3 regions of the Streptomyces sp. NBC_00885 genome follow, and region 2 is predicted to be linked to each of the others. Evidence: predicted binding sites of a transcription regulator. Region 2 holds the regulator's gene; each other region holds the start of a gene.

Region 1 (5,553 bases), 1.2 Mb from region 2:
CATCGAGGGCAACTACGACGACGTCAACCGCTTCTGCTCCGAGCTCATCGGCGACCCGCTGGGCGAGGGCTGGGGCTTCGTCAACGTCAACCTCCGCCCGTACTACGGCGAGGGTTCCAAGACGCTGGCGTACGAGATCTGCGAGCAGCTCGGCTGGCGGCTGCCCGACCAGATCGTCGTCCCGATCGCCTCCGGCTCGCAGCTCACGAAGATCGACAAGGGACTGCAGGAGCTGATCAAGCTCGGCCTGGTCGAGGACAAGCCGTACAAGATCTTCGGCGCCCAGGCCGAGGGCTGCTCTCCGGTGTCGACGGCCTTCAAGGCCGGGCACGATGTCGTACGGCCGCAGAAGCCGAACACCATCGCCAAGTCGCTGGCCATCGGCAACCCCGCCGACGGCCCCTATGTACTGGACATCGCGCGCCGCACGGGCGGCGCGGTCGAGGACGTCAATGACGAGCAGGTCGTCGACGCGATCAAGCTGCTCGCGCGGACCGAGGGAATCTTCGCGGAGACCGCGGGTGGCGTGACCGTGGGCGTGGCGAAGAAACTGATCGAGCAGGGCCTGCTCGACCCGGCGCTCACCACGGTCGTGCTCAACACCGGCGACGGTCTCAAGACCCTCGACGCCGTTGCCCCGACGACCGGCCCCACGGCGACCATCCGCCCGAGCCTCGAGGCGTTCCGCGACGCCGGCCTGGCCCGCTGACTACCTACGGAAGGCAGAACACCATGAGCGTGAACGTCCGCATCCCCACCATTCTCCGTACGTACACGGGCGGTCAGGCCGAGGTCCCGGCGGAGGGCGCGACGCTCTCCGAGGTGATCGCGGACTTGGAGAAGAACCACACGGGCATCGCCGCGCGCGTCCTGGACGACCAGGGCAAGCTGCGCCGTTTCGTGAACGTGTACGTGAACGACGACGACGTCCGTTTCGAGCAGGGTCTCGAGACGGCGACCCCGGACGGTGCGGGCGTTTCGATCATTCCCGCCGTCGCCGGCGGCTGAGTCACCCAGCGTCAGTAGAATTGCCCCCTCCGCAAGAGAAGCGGAGGGGGCAATTCTCTATGGTTGAGCGCGGTACAGTTGGGGAAGCCCCCTCCGCTGCCTGTGCCGACCGCATATGAGAATGCGCCCTGGCCCATCAAGAAGCAGCCAATGTGTTCGATCGAAATGCACTCGTAAGTGCCATTTGCCGGGCCCGACTTGCCCCGGAATTTCTTGAATTCTGTTCAATCATCCGATCGCGCGTGCCCAGATTTCTCGTCTGATTGACCTGTTGCAGAGGGCAGTTGGGCAGATACATTCAGCCGCGGTCGACGCGTTCCGGCGCACACTCTCCTTCCTGTCGGGAGGGTGAGGTCTGACCCGGGTCCGCGAAGTGCGGTCCTGTGCAAGGGCCAGTAATAGGGGAGTTAGGCATGGCTCAGGGCACCGTCAAGTGGTTCAACGCGGAGAAGGGGTACGGCTTCATCGCGGTCGACGGTGGTGCGGATGTTTTCGTCCACTACAGCGCGATCCAGATGGACGGATACCGCACCCTTGAAGAGGGTCAGCGGGTCGAGTTCGAGATCTCGCAGGGCCAGAAGGGGCCGCAGGCGGACATGGTCAAGCTCGCCGTCTGATCTCGGCGCGATCGGCCACCGACGCACTCACGCGACACACTCACGGCGAAGGGCCCGCATCCTAGGGGGATGCGGGCCCTTCGTGCGTCCCCGGCCGTGTCCACGATGTGTCGGAGCCGCTTGCGCCCGCCCGTCGCCCGACCACCACCCCTCATCGAGGCTCTTCGAGCCGCTTGCACTCTCCTGGGTCGAGTGCTAATCATTGGCGTTAGCACTCTGCAGGTGAGAGTGACAGCTTAAGGACCGGGTCGGTGAGGCCCGAAGGGTCGGCGGGGCAAGGAACCGCACGGCTCTCAGGCCGTCCGTCGCGGGCGCCAGCGCGGTCCGGAGAATCCACCCCAGTCCGGGAGGACCACTTCACATGGCCAAGATCATCGCGTTCGACGAGGAGGCACGGCGCGGTCTCGAGCGCGGGATGAACCAGCTCGCCGACGCCGTCAAGGTCACCCTTGGCCCCAAGGGCCGCAACGTCGTCCTCGAGAAGAAGTGGGGCGCCCCCACGATCACCAACGATGGTGTTTCCATCGCCAAGGAGATCGAGCTCGAGGACCCGTACGAGAAGATCGGCGCCGAGCTGGTCAAGGAAGTCGCCAAGAAGACGGACGACGTCGCCGGTGACGGTACGACCACCGCGACCGTTCTCGCCCAGGCGCTCGTCCGCGAGGGCCTGCGCAACGTGGCGGCCGGCGCCAACCCGATGGCCCTCAAGCGCGGCATCGAGAAGGCCGTCGAGGCCGTCTCCGGCGCCCTGCTGGAGCAGGCCAAGGACGTGGAGACCAAGGAGCAGATCGCTTCGACGGCCTCCATCTCCGCCGCCGACACCCAGATCGGCGAGCTCATCGCCGAGGCGATGGACAAGGTCGGCAAGGAAGGCGTCATCACCGTCGAGGAGTCCCAGACCTTCGGTCTGGAGCTGGAGCTCACCGAGGGTATGCGCTTCGACAAGGGCTACATCTCGGCGTACTTCGCCACCGACATGGAGCGTATGGAGGCGTCGCTCGACGACCCGTACATCCTGATCGTCAACTCCAAGGTCAGCAACGTGAAGGACCTCCTTCCGCTGCTGGAGAAGGTCATGCAGTCCGGCAAGCCGCTGCTGATCATCGCCGAGGACGTCGAGGGCGAGGCTCTGTCCACGCTCGTCGTGAACAAGATCCGTGGCACCTTCAAGTCCGTCGCCGTCAAGGCCCCGGGCTTCGGCGACCGCCGCAAGGCGATGCTGAACGACATCGCCATCCTCACGGGCGGCACGGTCATCTCCGAGGAGGTCGGTCTCAAGCTCGAGAACGCCGGCCTGGACCTGCTGGGCCGCGCCCGCAAGGTCGTCATCACCAAGGACGAGACCACGATCGTCGACGGCTCCGGTGAGAGCGACCAGGTCGCCGGCCGCGTCAACCAGATCCGTGCCGAGATCGAGAACTCCGACTCGGACTACGACCGTGAGAAGCTCCAGGAGCGCCTCGCGAAGCTGGCCGGCGGCGTGGCCGTCATCAAGGCCGGTGCCGCGACCGAGGTGGAGCTCAAGGAGCGCAAGCACCGCATCGAGGACGCCGTTCGCAACGCGAAGGCGGCCGTCGAGGAGGGCATCGTCGCCGGTGGTGGCGTGGCTCTGCTCCAGGCTTCCTCGGTCTTCGAGAAGCTCGACCTCGAGGGCGACGAGGCGACCGGCGCCAACGCCGTGAAGCTCGCGCTGGAGGCCCCGCTCAAGCAGATCGCCGTCAACGGTGGTCTCGAGGGCGGCGTCGTGGTCGAGAAGGTGCGCAACCTGGCTGTCGGCCACGGTCTGAACGCCGCGACCGGCGAGTACGTCGACATGATCGCCGAGGGCATCATCGACCCCGCGAAGGTGACCCGCTCTGCCCTGCAGAACGCGGCCTCCATCGCGGCGCTGTTCCTGACCACCGAGGCCGTCATCGCCGACAAGCCGGAGAAGGCGGGCGCCGCCGCTCCGGGCGGCATGCCGGGCGGTGACATGGACTTCTGAGCCTGACGGCTCGGACCCGGTCCTGACCGAGGGCGGTACCCCCACTCCCAGGGGGGTACCGCCCTCGGGCGTTTCAGGTTCCGGGCCCGGCGAGGGCTGGGGCGTGTTTGTGTTATCCGATCGGCGCCGACGGGTCTCCTTGGGGCAGGACCCTGAGCGACGGGGTCGAACAGGCAATGGGCGAGGGCACGTATGCGCAGGGACGACAAGTACCGTCCGGAACTGGTGACGGATGCGAGGGCGGGGGACCAGCAGGCCCGGGAGCGGTTGGTCGCCGACTACCTTCCCCTTGTCTACAACATCGTCGGCCGGGCACTGGACGGCCACGCGGACGTCGACGACGTGGTGCAGGAGACCATGTTCAGCGCACTCGACGGACTCGGCGGGCTGCGCGATCCCTCCCGTTTCCGCTCCTGGCTGGTCGCGATCGCGATGAACCAGATACGCCGGCGCTGGACGCTCCAGCAGCAGACGGCGACAGCCCCGCTGGACCGCGTGGCGGAGACCGCCGACCCGACCGGTGACTTCGTGGATCTCACCATCCTGCGTCTGGGGCTGTCCGGACAGCGCCGAGAGGTCGCCGAGGCCACCCGCTGGCTGGACGAGAGCGATCGTGAACTGCTGGCCCTGTGGTGGCAGGAGGCCGCGGGACAACTGAACCGTGCCGAACTGGCCGGGGCGATGGGCGTCACTCCGCAGCACGCCGCGGTCCGCATCCAGCGGATGAAGACCCAACTGGAACTGGGCCGCGTCGTCGCCCGTGCGCTGGCCACCGAGCCGTGCTGCTCCGAACTGGCCGACGTCACCGCGGCCTGGGACGGGCAGCCCTCGCCTGTGTGGCGCAAGCGAATCGCCAGACATGTCCGCGGGTGCGCCGGCTGCTCGGGGCACTGGTCGAATCTCGTACCCGCAGAGGGACTGCTGGCCGGCATGGCGATGGTGGTCCCGCTCGACGGCTACCCTCCCGTTCCGCTCGGCCAGTTCGGCGCGGCCGGCCACGGGGACTTCGCCGGGACGGGGCAGCCCGGGGACCCGGCCGGCGGGGCAGGCGGAGGGCTGGGAGCAACGGGCGGAGGGCTGAAAGCCGTGACGGCGGCGGTGGTCGGCGGGGTCGTGGTCGCCGGACTCCTCCTCGCCCTGGTGTGGCCCACGGCGAAGGCTCCGGCCGACCGGGCCCCGGTGGCGGCTCCACCCGCGGCGACGGCCCCGAAACCCACCCGCAGCCCCAGTCCGGCACCCACACCGAGTCCCACCGCCTCAGCCGTACCGAAGCCCCCGAAGTCCCCGAAGCCGCTCAAGCCCTCCCCGTCCGCGGCGAGCCTCGAGGAACGCCTCACCGCGCTGGTCAACTCCCGGCGTGCCGAGGCCGGCTGCGCGCCGCTGCGGATCGATCCGCGACTCAGCGCCGCGGCCCGCAAGCACGCCAAGGACATGGTGGCGCGTGGCTACTTCGACCATGCCGACCCGGAGGGACGGCACGCCGACGCGCGGATCTCGGCAGCCGGATACGAAGTGGGCCCGTGGGCCGAGAATCTGGACCAGGGTCCCGGCGAACCCAAGACAGTGGTCGGTGACTGGATGGACGGCTCGATCCATCAGGAGAACATGCTCGACTGCCAGTACCGGGACACCGGCGTGGCGGCCGTACCCGGTCCCGACGGGACGGTGTGGGTCCAGAACCTCGCCGCGCCGGCCTGAGCCCGCACCGTCCGTCAGGGTGCTTCGACGCTCGGCCGCCGGTCAGCCGCCGAAGTTCTGAACCCACCAGGGGCCGTTCGCGCTGAAGTTCACGCCGACGCCGAGATCCTTGAACCCGCAGTCCAGTATGTTGTCGCGGTGCCCGGGGCTGTTCATCCAGTCACGCATCGCGGATACCGGGTCCTTGGGTCCTTTGTGTATGTTCTCCCCCCACTTGCCGGCGGGATAGCCGGCGGCTTTCATCCG
Region 2 (5,553 bases):
GTCGCCGCCGTGCCCGCCGTCGACGTGCGCAGCACGCTGTGCCCGAGCCGGTACGGCTTCGCGCCGGCCTCGGCGAAGGCCGCCAACTCCTCCGGGGACACGCCCCCTTCGGGGCCCACCACCAGCACGATCGACCCCTCCGCGGGCAGCTCCGCCGTGGCCAGCGGCTCGGCGCCCTCCTCGTGCAGCACCGCCGCGAAATCCGCTTCGGCCAGAAGTGACGCAACCTGCTTGGTCGTTGCCGCGTCCGCGACCTCCGGGAAGCGGAGCCGGCGCGACTGTTTGCCCGCCTCGCGCGCCGTCGCCCGCCACTTCGCGAGCGACTTGGCGGCCCGTTCGCCCTTCCACTGCGTGATGCAGCGCGCGGCAGCCCACGGCACGACCGCGTCGACTCCGGTCTCCGTCATCGTCTCGACGGCGAGTTCACCACGGTCGCCCTTGGGCAGCGCCTGCACGACGGTGATACGGGGGGCCGGCTCCGGTTCCGTCGGGAACTCCCGCGGTTCGACGATCAGCCGGTCCTTGCCCTCGGTCCGCAGGACGACGCCCGCCGCCCCCCGCCCGCGGCCGTCCGTCAGCACGATGTCCTCGCCGGGCTGCAGCCTGCGTACGGAGACGGCGTGCCGCCCCTCGGGACCGTCCAGGGTGACGGTCGCCCCCGGGCCGACGCCCTCCAGGGAGTCGACGACGAAGACCGGCGCGGTCATCGGGAACCGCCCAGCGCCAGCGCGGCGCGCGCGGAGTCCGTTTCGGCGACGAGGACGTCGACCAGCCGGCCGGCGGGCAGCTCACGCGCCAGCCGGTGGCCCTGCCCGGCCCACAGCGCCATACCCTGCGCGTCGCCCGTCTTGGCCGCGGCCTTGCGCAGGCCGCTGGTCAGGTGGTGCACCTGGGGGTAGGCGGCGGGCGCGTACGGGCCGTGCTCGCGCATGAAGCGGTTCACGAGGCCGCGGGCGGGCCGCCCGGAGAAGGCGCGGGTGAGTTCGGTGCGTACGAACAAAGGATTCGTCATGGCCTGCTTGTGCAGCGCGTTCGCACCGGACTCGGGGCAGACCAGGAACGCGGTCCCGAGCTGCGCCGCGACCGCCCCCGCCGCGAGCACGCCCGCGATCTGGCCGCCGCGCATCAGCCCTCCCGCGGCGATGAGCGGAAGCTGCACGGTCTCGCGGATCAGCGCGATGAGCGAGAGCAGCCCGATCCCGGCGCCGTCGGACTCGGGGTCGTCGCGGTGGGTGCCCTGGTGGCCGCCGGCCTCGATGCCCTGCACACACACGGCGTCGGCCCCGGCCCACTGCGCGGCCTGCGCCTCTTCGGGTGTGGTGACGGTGACGACGGTGAAGGTCCCGGCCTTGGCGAAGGAGTCGAGCACATCGCGGGTCGGGCAGCCGAAGGTGAAGGAGACGGCGGGCACCGGGTCGTCGAGGAGGATGGCCAGCTTGGCCTCGTATCCGTCGTCGCGACCGGAGTCGGGGTCGCCGAGTGGAGTCTCGTACCAGGCGGCCTCACCGGCGAGCTGATTCCGGTAGATCTCGACGGCACCGGGGTCGGCGGTGTTGGGCTGCGGCATGAAGAGATTGACGCCGAAGGGCTGCGCGGTGAGCCCGCGCAGCTGTTTGACCTCCTGGTACATGCCGTCCGCGGTCTTGTACCCGGCAGCGAGGAACCCGAGCCCGCCGGCTTCGGACACGGCGGCGGCGAGCTGGGGGCAGGATGCGCCGCCCGCCATGGGGGCCTGCACGATCGGGTGACGGCAAAGATCGGTCAGTGCGGAGGACATGCAGGCATGGTGCCATGCCGCTCGCGCCCCATCGAATCGGGCGTTCCGCAACCGCCGCGGGTGCGTGCCGCTGTCCTGAAAACGCCGGAGGGGCTGAATGATTCAGCCCCTCCGGCGTTCGAGAGGGCCTAACGCCCGTTGAACGCGTCCTTCAGGCGGGAGAACAGTCCCTGCTGCCCCGGCTGGAACTGACCCGTAGGCCTTTCCTCGCCGCGCAGCTTCGCCAGGTCCCGCAGCAGCCGCTCCTGATCCACGTCCAGCTTCGACGGGGTCATCACCTCGACATGGACGATCAGGTCGCCACGGCCCCCGCCCCGCAGATGCGTGATGCCGCGCCCGTGCAGCGGGATCGACTGTCCGGACTGGGTGCCCGGGCGGATGTCGACCTCCTCCATGCCGTCCAGCGTCTCCAGCGGGCACTTCGTGCCCAGCGCCGCCGCCGTCATGGGGATCGTCACCGTGCAGTGCAGATCGTCGCCCCGGCGCTGGAACACCGCGTGCGGCAGCTCGTGGATCTCGACGTAGAGGTCGCCGGCGGGGCCACCGCCCGGGCCGACCTCGCCCTCGCCCGCGAGCTGGATGCGTGTGCCGTTGTCGACACCGGCCGGGATCTTGACCGTCAGGGTGCGGCGGGACCGTACCCGCCCGTCGCCCGCACACTCGGGGCACGGGGTCGGCACGACCGTTCCGAAGCCCTGGCACTGCGGGCACGGCCGCGAGGTCATGACCTGGCCGAGGAAGGACCGCGTCACCTGCGAGACCTCACCACGGCCGCGGCACATGTCGCAGGTCTGCGCCGAGGTACCCGGCGCCGCGCCCTCACCCGAACACGTCGTACAGACGACGGCCGTGTCGACCTGGATGTCCTTCGTCGTGCCGAAGGCCGACTCGTTGAGCTCGATCTCCAGGCGGATCATCGCGTCCTGGCCCCGCCGCGTACGCGACCTGGGGCCGCGCTGCGACGCCGTACCGAAGAACGCGTCCATGATGTCCGAGAAGTTCCCGAAGCCACCGGCGCCGAAGCCGCCCGCGCCGCCGCCGCCCGCCTGCGAGAGCGGGTCTCCGCCGAGGTCGTAGACCTGCTTCTTCTGCGGGTCCGACAGCACCTCGTACGCGGCGTTGATCTCCTTGAAGCGCTCCTGCGTCTTCGGGTCCGGATTCACATCCGGGTGGAGTTCACGGGCAAGCCGGCGGAAGGCCTTCTTGATCTCGTCCTGGGACGCGTCGCGGCGTACGCCGAGTACGGCGTAGTAGTCCGTGGCCACTTACGACTCCGCCAGGATCTGTCCGACGTAACGTGCCACTGCGCGTACCGCTCCCATCGTTCCGGGGTAGTCCATGCGGGTCGGTCCGACCACGCCGAGTTTGGCAACTGCCTCGTCGCCCGAACCGTAGCCGACCGCGACGACGGACGTGGAGTTGAGGCCCTCGTGGGCGTTCTCATGACCGATCTTCACGGTCATGCCCATGCCGCCCGCTTCCTTGGCCTCGCCGAGCAGCTTGAGGAGCACCACATGCTCCTCAAGAGCCTCGAGCACCGGCCGGATCGTCAGCGGGAAGTCGTGTCCGAAGCGCGTCAGATTGGCGGTGCCGCCGATCATCAGCCGCTCCTCGGTCTCCTCGACCAGGGTTTCGAGCAGGGTCGAGAGCACCGTGGAAACGGTACCCCGGTCCTCCGCCTCGAAGGAGTCGGGAAGGTCCTGCACCAGCTGCGGCACATCCGCGAAGCGGCGCCCGACGACCCGGCTGTTGAGCCGGGCCCGCAGGTCCGCGAGCGAGGATTCCGCGAAAGGCGCGGGGCAGTCGATCATGCGCTGCTCGACCCGTCCGGTGTCCGTGATCAGCACGAGCATCAGCCGGGCGGGCGCGAGGGAGAGGAGCTCCACATGCCGGACGGTGGAGCGGGTCAGCGAGGGGTACTGGACCACCGCGACCTGCCGGGTCAGCTGCGCCAGCAGCCGTACCGTACGGCCCACGACGTCGTCGAGGTCGACGGCTCCGTCCAGGAAGTTCTGGATGGCACGACGCTCGGGCGACGACAGCGGCTTGACGCCTGCCAGTTTGTCGACGAAGAGCCGGTAGCCCTTGTCCGTGGGGATACGCCCCGCGCTCGTATGAGGCTGGGCGATGAACCCTTCCTCCTCCAGCACCGCCATGTCGTTGCGGACGGTGGCCGGGGAGACCCCGAGCTTGTGACGCTCGGTGAGCGCCTTGGAGCCGACGGGCTCCTCGGTGCCGACATAGTCCTGGACGATGGCGCGCAGCACCTCGAGTCTGCGTTCGCTGAGCATCGCGCACACCTCCAGCTGTGATTCCTCGGTGACTGCTTGGCACTCGATGCGTACGAGTGCCAGCATTTCCCCGTGCCAGTGTACGGCCGTGGGGTACATCCCTAGCAAGGGCGGCCGACCACGCCACCGAGCGACAGTGCTGGTCGGTTGCGGATAGCGTCGCGGTATGGACGTCAGTTGGGAAGACTTCGGCTGGGAGCGGCTGGCCGACGGGGTGGGGCGCCGGAGGCTTCCCGGCTGGGATGCCACCAGTGGTTTGATCGCCGGAGAGGACGGTGTCCTCCTGTACGACACCGGCTCGACACTCCGCGAGGGCGCCGAGCTGCGGGCCCAGGCCGAGGCCCTGCTCGGCGGACGCCGCGTGACGCATATCGCACTGAGCCATCCCCACTTCGACCATGTGCTGGGCACTGCGGCGTTCTCGGGCGCGGAGGTGTACGGCGCGGTCGGGATCGCCGAACTGATGCGGCGGGAGCGGGACGAGATCCGCGACACGGCGATACGGCACGGGGTCACCGAGGCCGACGCGACGGAGGCGGCCGACGTGCTGGTGGCGCCGCACCATCTGGTGTTCGGGGAGTGGACGCTGGACCTGGGCGGCCGCCAGGTGCTGCTGGCCAACATCGGCCCCGGCCACTCGGGCCACGATCTGGCGGTTCTGGTGCCCGGCAGCCCGGAGGTCGTCTTCTGCGGCGACCTCGTGGAGGAGTCGGGCGAACCCCAGGCGGGCCCGGATGCGATCCCCTCCCGCTGGCCCGCGGCACTGGACCGGCTGCTGTCGCTCGGCGGCGAGGACGCGGCGTACGTACCGGGGCACGGCGCGGTCGTCGACGCGGCGTTCGTACGCGCCCAACGCGAGCTGCTGGCGGCGCGCTTCGGGGTGTCGTAGCGTCTGGCGAATGCGCAGCTACAGCCCGGATCTGACCCCGCCCTGGAAGAAGTCGCAGCCCGCGCCGGAGGTGCCGGCCGAGCCCGATCTGGTCGTCGAGGAGGTCGGCACGGGCTTCTGCGGTGCGGTGATCCGCTGCGAGAAGACGGCGGAGGGGCCGACGGTCACGCTGGAGGACCGCTTCGGCAAGCACCGGGTGTTCCCGATGGTCCCGCGTGGCTTCGTGCTGGAGGGCCGCGTCGTCACACTCGTGCGCCCCTCCGCCGCCGCTCCGGTGCGCCCGGCCCGCACCGCGTCCGGCTCGCTCGCGGTCCCCGGGGCGCGTGCGCGGGTGGCGCGGGCGGGGCGCATCTATGTCGAGGGCCGCCACGACGCGGAGCTCGTGGAGCGGGTGTGGGGTGACGACCTGCGGATCGAGGGGGTCGTCGTCGAATATCTGGAAGGCATCGACGACCTCCCGTCGATCGTCCGCGACTTCGCCCCGGGCCCGGACGCGCGCCTGGGGGTGCTGGTGGACCATCTGGTCCCGGGCTCGAAGGAGTCCCGCATCGCGGCGGAGGTCACGGACGAGGACGTACTGGTGGTGGGCCACCCGT
Region 3 (5,553 bases), 2.5 Mb from region 2:
CGACCTGCTGGAGCGAGTGGGGCGCAGGGAGGAGGCACGGGCGGAGTTCGAGCGGGCGGCGTCCTTGACCCGCAACGCACGGGAGCGGGAACTCCTGCTGAAGCGGGCCCGGGAATCCGGCTGACCGGGCTGCTGACCTGGGCGATCACTGATGCTGCGGCTGCCCAAGGGAGCCCCGACAGCCGCGGCGCGCACCGGTGACCTGCGCTCAGGGGCGGTGGTGGGTCCGCATGTGGGCCTGACCCAGGTCGGCATAGACGGCCAGAGAGTCCTGTGTCGCGCCGGACGCGTGCAAGAGCAGGGCGGCGGCGAAGCTGCTCGACTCGGCGCAGAGTGCCAGGGCCTCCAGCGCCTGCGCGATGGCGGGCACGATTTCCAATTCGCACAACGGGTGTTCCGTGTCGATGCGCCCCTGGACGCTCGCCTCGAACGAGTCGTACTCGTCGTCGTAGGCCCAGCGATCGATGCCGATCAGGAGTGGGAAGCGCGCCCACGTTTCCCATCGGGCCAGTGGTACCTCGTCGTAGTCCGGCTCGTACTGCCGGTCCGCGACGCGCAGCAGCATGGCGAGCTCCGTCATGAACTCGGGGACGGACTTCTTCTCGGCGGCGGCGATCCAGGTTTCCTGTGCCTTCGTGGGGCAGGACGCGAAGAAATCGCTCGTGAAGGTGGCTGCCATGTAGTCGAGTTGGGAGGCGAGCGGCTGCATCGGTTGGCGCCAGGGGGCGTCCCAGTACTCGGTCCTCAGGACCCGCTTGAGGCGCAGGACCTGCCACTCCACGGGATCCGGCCCGACGCCGCCTCGCTGACCAGCTGGAAGAGGGGGCCGGTGGTGAGTATGCCTTCGGGGTGCAGCGGCATGGTCAGCGAAGCCGTCCGGCGAGTCCGGTGAGCCGGCCGCCGGGCTCCCGTATCCGTACGGCGTCTTCAGCCGCTCCTCCGTGCAGCGCGAGCCGGGTCAGGTCGTCGTCCGAGACGTCGAGATCGGCGTGATCCACCATGGCTCCCCCTCCGTGCGGTCGGAAAGAAGCCTAACAACGCAGGCTGACAGCACGGCGGTTACACACCGCGGGCCCACTGTGCCCGGGACTACGCAGGCCGCCCGATCAGCATCGTCGGCGCCCCCGCCACCCGCGTCAGGAACACCGTCGCCGCGTTCGGTCCGTGCGGCTTCACCTTGCGGCGCAGCTCCTCCGGTTCCACCGCCGAGCCGCGCTTCTTCACGGTGAGTACGCCGACGCCGCGGTCCCGCAGCAGTGCCTTCAACTTCTTCAGATTGAAGTGGAGTTCATCGGTGATCTCGTACGCGGTCGCGTACGGCGTCGGGCGCAGCTCGTCCGCCGTGATGTACGCGATCGTCTCGTCGATCAGTCCGCCGTCCAGCTGCTCGGCCGCCTCGGCGACCAGATGCGCACGGATGACGGCGCCGTCCGGCTCGTACAGATAGCGGCCCACCTTCCTTACGCCGGGGTCGGGCAGGCCGCGGCCGGTGAGGGAGTGCGGGCCCGGAAGCAGGGTCGCGCCGAGGGTGGAGGGGCGGGTGCCGAACCAGAGCACCGCCTCCTTCACGTCGCCGCCGTCCGAGATCCACTCCGCCTCGGCGTCCTCGGGGATCGCCTCGTGCGGGATGCCGGGGGCGATCTTGAGGGCCGCGTGCGGGCGGGCGCGGGCCGCGGCGATCGCCCAGGACAGGGGCGGGGAGTAGGCCTCGGGGTTGAAGATCCTGCCCCTGCCGCCCCGCCGCGCCGGGTCCACGAACACCGCGTCGTACGGCGCCGTGTCGGTCTCCGTGACATCGGCGCACCGGACCTCGATCAGCTCGGCCAGCCCCAGCGCCTGTGCGTTCGCCCGTGCGACCTGCGCCGTCAGCGGGTCCCGGTCCACCGCAAGTACGGAGATGCCCCGGCGGGCGAGCGCAATGGCGTCGCCGCCGATTCCGCTGCACAGGTCCGCCACGCTGCGCACGCCGAGGGAGGCGAAGCGCCCGGCGCGGTACGAGCCGACGGAGCGGCGGGTCGCCTGCTCGACGCCGTTCGGCGTGAAGAACATCCGCCGTGCGTCCTCGGGCCCGAACTTCGCGACCGCGCGCTGCCGCAGGCGCGCCTGTCCGAGGGCCGCCGAGACCAGTTCCGCCGGGTGCTCGCGGCGCAGTCGGGTGGCCGTGGCCAGCTCCTTCGCCGGGTCGTAGTCGGCCAGGGAGTCGAGCAGCGCCCGTCCCTCCTCGGTGAGCAGTGCGGCGAAGGAGGCGAGGGGATCGAGGTCGTTCACCCGGCCCATTGTGGGCCAGGCGGGGGATGGTGCGCCCGCGGTGGCGGTGTCGGCCGGGCCGTACGGATTCGTGCTGACAGGATCCAGCGCCATGCAACTAGTACGACAAAAGGAAAATAAGCATGGAAAGTGGGGCCGAATGGTCCTGGCCGTGCTCATGGTCGCCGCGATCGGCTCCGGATGTGCCGCCGAGTCGTGGGACGGCTCGCCCGCCGCCCCCGGTCGGCAGGCTGGACCGGCGGGCGCGCTCTCCGCGTACGTGGAGAAGGTGAAGCGCGCCCAGGCCGTACGGGCCGTCGCCGCCAAGAAATGGGGCCTGGCCAAGACGCCTCTTGCCGCGCCCCCGCCGCCCGCCGTCAAGCACAAGATCACCACCCGCACGGGCTTCGAGGTCGACGGCGGCGAGTCCTTGCCACCGGTCTTCACGACCGTGCCGGTGAAGGAGAAGATTGTCTTCCTGACGATCGACGACGGTGCGGAGAAGGACCCCGCCCTTCTCCGGATGATGAGCGATCTTCAGATCCCGTACAGCGCCTTCCTCAGCGACTACCTGATCAGCAACAACTACGGCTACTTCAAGCAGATGCAGGACCGAGGCGTCTCGCTGCACAACCACACCCTCAACCACCGCTATCTGCGCGGCCTTTCGTACGCCGAGCAGAAGCATGAGATCTGCGACCAGCAGACCAAGCTCGAGAAGCGGTACGGAATCAGGCCCCCGCTCTTCCGCCCGCCGTACGGCAGCTACGACCAGGACACGCTGCGCATCGCCCGGTCGTGCGGAATCAAAGCCATCCCCCTGTGGGCGGCCGAGGCGTTCCCCGATCGCATGGAGTGGCGCGAGCGGGACCGGGACCTGCACCCCGGCGACATCATCCTCACCCACTTCCGTGGCCGCAAAGAATGGAAGGGCAGCATGCCGGACATGATCCGGCGGGTGATGAAGACGGTCACCGACAAGGGCTACGCCGTGGCCAAGCTGGAGGACTACGTATGAGGCAGTCGCACCGGCTGCTGGCCGGACTGCTGGCGGCCGGTGCGCTCCTCACCGCGGGGTGCGCCCAGTCGGTCGACCCGATCGAACGCCTCGGACGCAAGGCGGCGCAGCAGGTCACTCCGGGCACGGGTGCGCCACGGTCCGCGGCGCACAGGCGGTGGGGGCTGGCCGGACCGCTCGCCCGCGCGCCGGAGCCGCCCGCACGCAGGTTCTCGGCGGCGTATGTCGTGGACCATGTGCCGACCCACGACAAGGTTGTCTTTCTCGCTGTCGACGCGGGTGCGGCGCGCGATCCGCGGTTTGTGCGGATGGCGGGCGAACTGAAGCTGCCGGTCAGCCTGTTCCGCGCCGAGGGGCGGCCCGACCTGCCCACGCTCTCGTACGAGGGACAGCGCGCCGAGATCTGCGGGCAGCACGGCAGCCGCCTGTTCCATCCGCCCCAAGGCGCGTACAACGCGGACACGCTGCGGGCTGCGGCCGACTGCGGGGTCCGTGCGGTGGTGCTGGGCCGGGAGTTCGGTGAGTACGCGCTGGGCGAACGCCTGCGGCCCGGCGACATCGTCCGGGCGGATGCGAGCAGGACGGCGGCGCTGCTGCGCCGTATCCAGGAACAGGGATACGCGGTGGGGCGCCTGGAGGACTACGTCTGACCGGGCGGCGCCCGGGCGGCGGAACCCTGGCATCGGCGGCGGCGTTGTCCGTACCGGGAGCGAACCGCGGCGCACCGGTGAATTGGCACTCCGCTTGACCGAGTGCTAATCGCAGTCATAGTCTCGGGTCTGGCACTCCCCACTGGAGAGTGCCAACGCAGCGACGGGCAGGTCCGGCACCCGCGACGACGGATCCACCTGGTCGCCACCCAGACAGTTAACCCCGTGAGATCTCCGAAGGGGGAGGTCGGATCGTGACGACCGCCAGCTCCAAGGTTGCCATCAAGCCGCTCGAGGACCGCATTGTGGTCCAGCCGCTCGACGCCGAGCAGACCACGGCCTCTGGCCTGGTCATCCCGGACACCGCGAAGGAGAAGCCCCAGGAGGGCGTCGTCCTTGCCGTGGGCCCGGGCCGCTTCGAGAACGGCGAGCGTCTTCCGCTCGACGTCAAGACCGGCGACGTCGTGCTGTACAGCAAGTACGGCGGCACCGAGGTGAAGTACAACGGCGAGGAGTACCTCGTCCTCTCGGCTCGCGACGTGCTCGCGATCGTCGAGAAGTAATTCACCCACGTTTTTGATCTGCGCCCCTGGTTCCCGCACTGATGTAGCCGGGTGCCCAGGGGCGCAGTTCGTTTGAGAGGACAGAGAAGCTCCCATGGCGAAGATCCTGAAGTTCGACGAGGACGCCCGTCGCGCCCTCGAGCGCGGCGTCAACAAGCTTGCCGACACGGTCAAGGTGACGATCGGCCCCCGTGGCCGCAACGTCGTCATCGACAAGAAGTTCGGCGCCCCCACCATCACCAACGACGGTGTCACGATCGCCCGCGAGGTCGAGATCGAGGACCCGTACGAGAACCTCGGTGCCCAGCTGGTGAAGGAGGTGGCGACCAAGACCAACGACATCGCGGGTGACGGCACCACCACCGCCACCGTGCTGGCCCAGGCGCTGGTCCGCGAGGGCCTGCGCAATGTCGCCGCCGGCGCCTCCCCGGCCGCCCTGAAGAAGGGCATCGACGCCGCGGTCAAGGCCGTCTGCGACGAGCTGCTCGCGACCGCCCGCCCGATCGAGGACAAGGCCGACATCGCCGCTGTCGCCGCGCTCTCGGCGCAGGACCAGCAGGTCGGCGAGCTCATCGCCGAGGCCATGGACAAGGTCGGCAAGGACGGTGTCATCACCGTCGAGGAGTCCAACACCTTCGGTCTGGAGCTCGACTTCACCGAGGGCATGGCCTTCGACAAGGGTTACCTGTCCCCGTACATGGTGACCGACCAGGAGCGTATGGAGGCCGTCCTCGACGACCCGTACATCCTGATCAACCAGGGCAAGATCTCCTCCATCCAGGACCTGCTGCCCCTCCTCGAGAAGGTCATCCAGGCCGGTGGCTCCAAGCCGCTCCTGATCATCGCCGAGGACGTCGAGGGCGAGGCCCTGTCGACCCTGGTCGTGAACAAGATCCGTGGCACCTTCAACGCCGTGGCCGTCAAGGCTCCCGGCTTCGGTGACCGCCGCAAGGCGATGCTGCAGGACATGGCCACCCTCACCGGTGCCACCGTCATCGCCGAGGAGGTCGGCCTCAAGCTCGACCAGGCCGGTCTGGACGTGCTGGGCAGCGCCCGCCGCGTGACGATCTCCAAG

The links. The regulator HrcA, encoded in region 2, represses chaperone genes, less so after heat shock. The targets are predictions, from matches to a motif close to TTNGCACTCNGNNNNNCNGAGTGCNAA.
Region 1: the regulator HrcA is predicted to act here: its motif matches at 1,798-1,824, upstream of groL (chaperonin GroEL).
Region 3: the regulator HrcA is predicted to act here: its motif matches at 3,998-4,024, upstream of groES (co-chaperone GroES).

What each region holds. Positions count from the first base shown of each region.
Region 1 is NZ_CP108796.1:4,599,760-4,605,312, forward strand. Features, by position in the region: gene thrC (threonine synthase) at 1-709, shown strand, start outside; gene OHA61_RS20925 (MoaD/ThiS family protein) at 733-1,008, shown strand; gene OHA61_RS20930 (cold-shock protein) at 1,422-1,625, shown strand; gene groL (chaperonin GroEL) at 1,987-3,609, shown strand; gene OHA61_RS20940 (sigma-70 family RNA polymerase sigma factor) at 3,802-5,307, shown strand; gene OHA61_RS20945 (CAP domain-containing protein) at 5,350-5,553, opposite strand, start outside.
Region 2 is NZ_CP108796.1:5,795,388-5,800,940, reverse strand. Features, by position in the region: gene OHA61_RS26370 (16S rRNA (uracil(1498)-N(3))-methyltransferase) at 1-707, opposite strand, end outside; gene OHA61_RS26365 (nitronate monooxygenase) at 704-1,777, opposite strand; gene dnaJ (molecular chaperone DnaJ) at 1,906-3,042, opposite strand; gene hrcA (heat-inducible transcriptional repressor HrcA) at 3,043-4,068, opposite strand; gene OHA61_RS26350 (MBL fold metallo-hydrolase) at 4,235-4,957, shown strand; gene OHA61_RS26345 (DUF3097 domain-containing protein) at 4,968-5,553, shown strand, end outside.
Region 3 is NZ_CP108796.1:3,317,092-3,322,644, reverse strand. Features, by position in the region: gene OHA61_RS14690 (RNA polymerase sigma factor) at 1-124, shown strand, start outside; gene OHA61_RS14685 (hypothetical protein) at 209-781, opposite strand; gene OHA61_RS14680 (hypothetical protein) at 864-1,001, opposite strand; gene OHA61_RS14675 (THUMP-like domain-containing protein) at 1,090-2,277, opposite strand; gene OHA61_RS14670 (polysaccharide deacetylase family protein) at 2,408-3,265, shown strand; gene OHA61_RS14665 (hypothetical protein) at 3,262-3,915, shown strand; gene groES (co-chaperone GroES) at 4,170-4,478, shown strand; gene groL (chaperonin GroEL) at 4,573-5,553, shown strand, end outside.